One region of the Actinoplanes sp. SE50/110 genome, then DNA from elsewhere that is predicted to be linked to it. Evidence: riboswitches for the same ligand, from Rfam matches in the RefSeq annotation. Region 1 holds a riboswitch; each other region holds the start of a gene.
The links. A riboswitch is a leader RNA that binds a small molecule or an ion and turns the genes downstream of it on or off. The one in region 1 is predicted to bind cobalamin.
Positions count from the first base shown of each region.

Region 1 (2,253 bases):
CGCATCTACCACCTGGAGGCCGGCCCGTTCCGGCAGCTCGACGCGTGGCTCACGCCATACCGCAGGCTCTGGAGCCGGCATCGGGACGCCCTCGGCGAACACCTTCTCGAGGAGGAGCCATGACCGGACCACAGCCGCAAGCCCGGGTCGCCGCCGACGGTGACCGCTGGACGTTGATCCTCATCCGCGATCTGCCCCAGCCGCCCGGCGAGGTCTGGGACGCGCTGACCGACCCGGAGCGCCTCGATCGGTGGGCGCCGTTCACCGCGGACCGCCCGCTGACCGCGCCCGGCCCCGCGACGCTGACCCTGGTCGACGGCGACGAGCGGACCGCGCTGCCCGCCGAAATCGTCCGGGTCGAGCCACCCCACCTGCTGGAATACACCTGGGGTGAAGACCTGCTGCGCTGGGAGCTCGCCGCGGCCGCAGGCGGGACCCGACTGACGCTGCGGCACACGCTGACCGATCGTGACATGGATGCGATGGTGGCTGCCGGCTGGGATCTGTGCACCGGGGTGCTGCGGCGGCTGCTCGACGGCGAGTCGGTCAGCGCGATCCGCGGGCGGTCGGCGATGGACCACGGCTGGCGCGACCTGCGGGACCGCTACGCCGAACAGTTTCGGTCAGATTCGGGATCCTGATGGCGTGCGCCGCGGCGGATGACGGACCGCTGTTCCCGGCCACGGCGATGGTGGCGGAGCCGGCCGGTCAGCTTTCAGGGCGGATCGCCGCACCCCACCATCCGCGGGCGGTCACCGGAACCTCGATCAGTAGGGTCGGCGCATGGCCGTACAGGGATTGCAGCGCATCATCGTCTCCGTTGCCGACCTCGACCGGGCGCTCGGGTTGTACCGGGACGCGCTCGGGCTCACCGTGACCGCGCAGTTCGGCGAGATCGCCCGGCTGGACGTGCCGGGCACCACCACCGAACTCATGCTCCACCAGCGGCCGCCGACAGCCGGACTCGCCGGGGTGGCGGCCAGCTTCCGGGTCGACGACGTGGACGCGACCACCGCGGCCGCGGAGAAGGCCGGGGCGACGGTCGTGGACGCGCCGGCGGATCAGCCGTGGGGTGAGCGCCAGGCGGTCCTCACCGACCCTGATGGACATGTGATCTGCCTGGTCGCTGTTTGACGGGCAGGTCCGGGGTGGGAAAGATTGGCGTCCGAGCGGTTGCGGAGGAACCCGGTGCGAGTCCGGGACGGTCCCGCCACTGTGACCGGGGAGCGACCCGCTGACGCGACAGCACGCCACGGCCCTGCGGCCGGTGCGGCCGGCGCGCAGGGCCGCGGCACACCACGGCTTCCGGGCCGAGGTGGCGGCGGCACACCACGGCCCGCGGGCTGGAAGGTGGGCGGGAAACGGCGATCCGGGAGTCAGGAGACTCCGGCCGCTCGTGACAGCCGACGTGCGGGCGTGGACACCCGCCGGGAGGGAACACCCTGTGACTACTCCGTACCCGTTCTCGGCCGTGGTCGGCCTGGACGATCTGCGCCTCGCGCTGCTGCTGACCTCGGTGTCGCCGGCGGTGGGCGGCGTCCTGGTCCGCGGTGAGAAGGGGACCGCCAAGAGCACCGTGGTCCGGGCGCTGGCCGGGCTGCTGCCGCCGGTGACGGTGGTGCGCGGCTGCCGGTTCGCCTGCGACCCCGCCGCGCCCGACCCGGACTGTCCGGACGGGCCGCATCCCGCGGACACGCCGGCCGGGCACCGGGCGGCGACGCTGGTCGAGCTGCCGGTGGGGGCGACCGAGGACCGGGTGGTCGGCACCCTCGACATCCAGCGCGCGCTGGCCGACGGGGTGAAGGCGTACGAGCCGGGGCTGCTCGCCGCCGCCCACCGGGGCGTCCTCTACGTGGACGAGGTCAACCTGCTGCCGGACCACCTGGTGGACCTGCTGCTGGACGCGGCCGCGATGGGCCGCGCGCACGTGGAGCGGGACGGGGTCTCGGTCAAGCACGCGGCGCGGTTCCTGCTGGTGGGCACGATGAACCCGGAGGAGGGCGAGCCGCGGCCGCAGCTGGTGGACCGGTTCGGGCTGGTGGTCACGGTGGCGGCGCCGCGGGATGCGCGGCTGCGGGCCGAGGTGGTGCGCCGGCGGCTGGCATACGAGCTGGATCCGGCCGGGTTCGCGGCCCGTTTCGCCGACGACGAGCGGGAGTACGCGGCCCGGATCGCCGCCGCGCGAGCCCTCCTGCCGAGCGTGACCCTGCCGGACGCGGAGCTCGACCGGATCGCCCGGATCTGCCTCGCCTA
Region 1 covers NZ_LT827010.1:5,787,139-5,789,391, reverse strand. The annotation lists gene ACSP50_RS25955 (helix-turn-helix transcriptional regulator) at 1-123, shown strand, start outside; gene ACSP50_RS25950 (SRPBCC family protein) at 120-641, shown strand; gene ACSP50_RS25945 (glyoxalase/bleomycin resistance/extradiol dioxygenase family protein) at 784-1,134, shown strand; cobalamin riboswitch at 1,179-1,387, shown strand; gene ACSP50_RS25940 (VWA domain-containing protein) at 1,397-2,253, shown strand, end outside.

Region 2 (2,253 bases), 1.8 Mb from region 1:
AGCGGCGTCCTGCTCGTTTCCGGTCACCACGCCGACCAGCGCGCCAGCGGCGTCCTGCTCGTGTCCGGTCGTCACGCCGGCCAGCGGGTCGGTCGCAGCCGGACCGCCTCCACCGGGGGCCGGCCCGGCGGGAACCTCGGCCGTGGCGAGACCGAGCGCCGCGGCGACACGCGCGGAGACCCGGGCCGCGCCGTCGGTCAGCTCGCGCAACCGCCACGCGGCCGCGCCGCCGCCGCGCTGCGCCTCCCGCTCGGCCAGGAACGCGTGCGCGCTCGCCAGCAGAGCCTCGATCACCGAGTCGTGGGTCACGCGCAGCCCGGTGTCGCGCCCCCCGAACGTCAGGGCGAACCGGTCGCCGGCCGGGGAGCCGGCGAGCGGGACGGCGGTGACGTCGGCCGCGAGCGGGACCGGCCCGAGAGCGAACAGGAACTTGCCGGGCAGCGCGGCCAGCCCGGGATCGGCGCAGATCGCCGCGTCGAGGCGCCGGACCAGGTCCCGCACGGTGTCGCTCGCCATCGGCGGGGCGGCGATGTTGCGTACCGCGTCGTGGGTTGCCGATGGCAGCAGCCCGGCGGCGCGCAGGCGGGCCGCCACCGTCTCCACCCGGTCTTGCGGGAGTGCTCTGAGCTGCAGGTTCGCTCGGGAGGTGAGCTCCAGGCGCCGGTCGCCGAACTCCTCGGCCAGCTCGCGCAGGCAGCCCAGCTGGGCGCCGGTGAGCATGCCGCCGGGCAGCCGGACCCGCGCCAGCAGCCCGTCGGCGGCGGCGTGCAACCGCAGCGCGCCGGGGCAGGCGTCGGTGTCGGACTGTCGAAGGCGACTCACGGCCCGGATACTACGGGCGGCCCCCGACAGGACCGGAGCCTCGGGTCGGCAGCCCCCTGAATCGTCAGCGGCGTCACAACGTTCGGTAGCGTGTGCGACGACAAGTGAATTCGAGCGGCACTGCCGCGGAGGAAGCCGGTGCGAGTCCGGCGCGGTCCCGCCACTGTCACCGGGTGAGCTGCCCGGGAGCCAGGAACTCCGGTCGCCGTGATTCTTACTACCCGGGGCGCGGACCCCGAGGGGAGCGCACGCGTGTTTCTGCTGCTGTCGACGTCCGACACGGACCTGCTCAGCGCCCGGGCCAGCGGCTCGGCATGGCGGCTGGGCAATCCGGCCCGCACCGGGGTGGCCGATCTGCCGGCCCTGCTGGACGGGGTGGAGCTGGTCGTGGTCCGCATCCTGGGCGGCCGCCGGGCCTGGGAGGAGGGCCTCGACGAGCTGCTCGGCGGGGATCTGCCGGTGGTGGTGCTGGGCGGCGAGATGGCGCCGGACGCCGATCTGATGAAGCTGTCGTCGGTCCCGGCCGGCATCGCCGCGGACGCGCACACCTATCTGGCGCAGGGCGGCGCCGACAATCTGCGGTCGCTGCACGACTTCCTGTCCGACACGGTGCTGCTGACCGGCAACGGCTTCGCCCCGGCGGTGGAGAGCCCGCAGTGGGGGATCCTGCCGCGAGCAGCAGAGGGATCAGGGTCGGACGGCCCGACGATCGCGGTCCTCTACTACCGCGCGCACCACATGGCCGGCAACACCGCGTTCGTCGATGCGCTCTGCCGGGCGATCGAGGCGAAGGGCGCCCGCCCGCTGCCGATCTTCACGGCCTCGCTGCGCACCGCCCCCGACGACCTGCTGGCCGAGCTGCGCAAGGCGGACGCCCTGGTGGTGACGGTGCTGGCGGCCGGTGGCACCCGACCGGCGACGGCGAGCGCCGGCGGTGACGACGAGGCCTGGGACGTCGGCGTGCTGGCCGAGCTGGACGTGCCGATCCTGCAGGGCCTCTGCCTGACCAGTTCCCGCGCCACCTGGGAGGCCAGCGACGACGGCCTGAGCCCGCTGGACGCGGCGACGCAGGTGGCGATTCCGGAGTTCGACGGCCGGATCATCACGGTCCCGTTCTCGTTCAAGGAGATCGATCAGGACGGGCTCTCGGTGTACGTCGCGGACCCCGAGCGGGCGTCTCGGGTGGCCGGCATCGCGGTGTCGCACGCCCGCCTGCGGCACATCCCGCCGGCCGAGCGCAAGGTCGCGCTGATGCTGTCGGCCTATCCGACGAAGCACTCGCGGATCGGCAACGCGGTCGGCCTGGACACGCCCGCCTCGACCGTGGCGCTGCTGGCGGCGCTGAAGGACAACGGCTACAAGATCGGCGATTTCTCGGCGTACGACGGTGACGGGCTGATCCACACGCTCATCGCGGCGGGTGGCCAGGAT
Region 2 covers NZ_LT827010.1:7,597,344-7,599,596, reverse strand. The annotation lists gene ACSP50_RS33955 (precorrin-3B synthase) at 1-822, opposite strand, end outside; cobalamin riboswitch at 904-1,044, shown strand; gene cobN (cobaltochelatase subunit CobN) at 1,075-2,253, shown strand, end outside.
Region 2: it holds a riboswitch for cobalamin, as region 1 does, so the genes downstream of both, cobN (cobaltochelatase subunit CobN) here and ACSP50_RS25940 (VWA domain-containing protein) in region 1, are expected to answer to the same signal.

Region 3 (2,253 bases), 640 kb from region 1:
GAAATCCGCGACCTGCCGAAAGCCGGGGCGATCCTGTCCGCGACCATCGCCGCCGGCGGTGACGCGGCCCGGCTCAACGGCGTCTCGTTCAGCATCGAGAACGACAGCGCGCTGCTCGCCACCGCGCGCAGCAGGGCGTTCGCCGACGCGAAGGGGAAGGCGGAGGCGTACGCGAAGCAGGCCGGCCGGCCCCTGGGCCGCGTCGTCAAGGTCACCGAGTCGGCCCCGGACCTGCCGGCCCCCGGCGACCAGATCCGGGCGGTCAGTTCCGCCATGTTCCCCGCCGACTCACCGGTCCCGATCGAACCCGGCCGCCAGCGGCTGTCGGCCACCGTGACGGTCGAGTGGCTCTTCGCCAGGACCCCGGCCCCGAAGGTCGCCGCCCGAGGGTGACAGCCCGGTCGGACCCACGGCAAGCCGGCACCGGCCGCGAAGTCGTCAGTCGACGGCGCGGCCGGTGACACGCGATCCGATCACGACCACCGCTGTCCTTGACCGGCACCAGGGTCTGCACCGGGGGATGCGCCGGGCCCGGCGGCACCGCGCCGACGGTGACCGGGAAGGCGACGCCGGGTCGGGGAAAGTGCGGTGGCCGGTCGGCGGTCAACGCCGTCCGGGCGTCCTGACCGAGGTGTGGGACCGGGACGACGTGCTCAGCAGGATCGGGTACCCGCTGCCGGTCGCCGTCCGGCAGCCGGTCACCGCCGACTGGTCCGTCGAGCGCACCGCGGGCCTGCGGGTTCAGGCGGCCGACGTCCTGCGCTTCGTCGGGCCGGGCCGGACGGTGCAGGTGGAGCCGTTCACCCTGCCGGCCGGGCTCGCCCCGGACACCGGCATCGCCGAGATGAGCGGGATGCTGCCGGACGAGCGTGCGGGTGAGCTCACCGAGCGGGACGGTGAGGTGGTCCGTCGCGCGTTCTGCCTGGATGCCGGCGAGCAGCACGAGTTCTACGGTTACGTGGCGAAGCCCGGTCATCTCATCGCCGTCACCTGCAGGTATGACGACCCGGCCGACCGGGACTGGGCCGAGCGCGTCTGGCGGTCGGTGGGACGGTAGCGTCTCGGGTGGCACGAACTTGTTGCGAGGTGCCCCACCGGCGACGGCGGGGAGAATCTGGGAAGCCGGTGTGAATCCGGCACGGGCCCGCCGCGGTGACCGGGGAGCCGCCGCCCACGCGCGTGAGCGCAGCCACTGGCCGGCCGGCCGGGAAGGCGGGCGGTGAGGCGTCGATCCGGGAGTCCGAAGACCGGCCTCGCGCCCATCGGCCCCCTCCGGGCCTGAGCAGCGGGAGCCTGCCCACATGCACGATCAAGATCAACTTCCGATGGCGCTGTACGACGTGATCCACCGCCGCCGCGACGTCCGCGCCGAGTTCACCGGTGACCCGGTGCCGCCGCCCGTGCTCGACCGCATCCTGACCGCCGCACACGCCGCCCCCAGTGTCGGCCTGTCCCAGCCGTGGGATTTCCTGATCGTCCGCGACCGCGCCCTGCGCGAGGCGTTCCACGAACACGTGTGTCACGAGCGTGAGGTGTTCGCCGCCACCCTCGACGGCGCGGCCGCCACCCGCTTCGCCCGGATCAGGATCGACGGGATCCTGGAGTCCACCCTGTCCGTCGTCGTCACCTACGACCCGCGGCGCGGTGGCCCGGCCGTCCTGGGCCGCCACGCGATCGCCGACGCCGGCCTCTACTCGGTCTGCCTGGCCATCCAGAACCTGTGGCTGGCCGCCACCGCCGAGAACCTGGGCGTCGGCTGGGTCTCCTTCTACCGCGAGCCGTTCCTGCGGGATCTGCTCGGGATCCCGCCCGCCGTCCGCCCGGTCGCCTGGCTCTGCCTCGGCCCGGTCAGCCGCCTGCAGGAGACCCCCGACCTGGAACGCCACGGCTGGCGCCACCGCCGCCCGCTGGCCGACGCCCGCCACGAGAACCGCTGGCGCGCCTGCTCCTGAAGTCGCGGGCAGTGGATCCGTCGCCGGCCTCAGGCGCGCGGCCCAAACCAGGGGGACCGCCTGCTCACACCGCCGGGCGGGGCGCCCCGCCCGGCGTGACCCGGGCGGCCAGGAACTTCGGGGCCTGCTCGCCGTAGCTGTCGGTGAGCAACTCGGCGATCTCGTCCCAGTCGGTGTGCTCCCCGAGGACCGCGGCCGCGACGTTGGCCCCCCAGGGGGCGCGCAAGTACGGAAAGCCCGCCGCGGTCAGGCCGAGCAGATCCGCGGCGGGCACCCGGAACGTGATCACGGTCGGCGCCTC
Region 3 covers NZ_LT827010.1:5,146,486-5,148,738, reverse strand. The annotation lists gene ACSP50_RS23115 (SIMPL domain-containing protein) at 1-393, shown strand, start outside; gene ACSP50_RS23110 (hypothetical protein) at 458-1,057, shown strand; cobalamin riboswitch at 1,068-1,271, shown strand; gene bluB (5,6-dimethylbenzimidazole synthase) at 1,326-1,952, shown strand; gene ACSP50_RS23100 (MmcQ/YjbR family DNA-binding protein) at 2,017-2,253, opposite strand, start outside.
Region 3: it holds a riboswitch for cobalamin, as region 1 does, so the genes downstream of both, bluB (5,6-dimethylbenzimidazole synthase) here and ACSP50_RS25940 (VWA domain-containing protein) in region 1, are expected to answer to the same signal.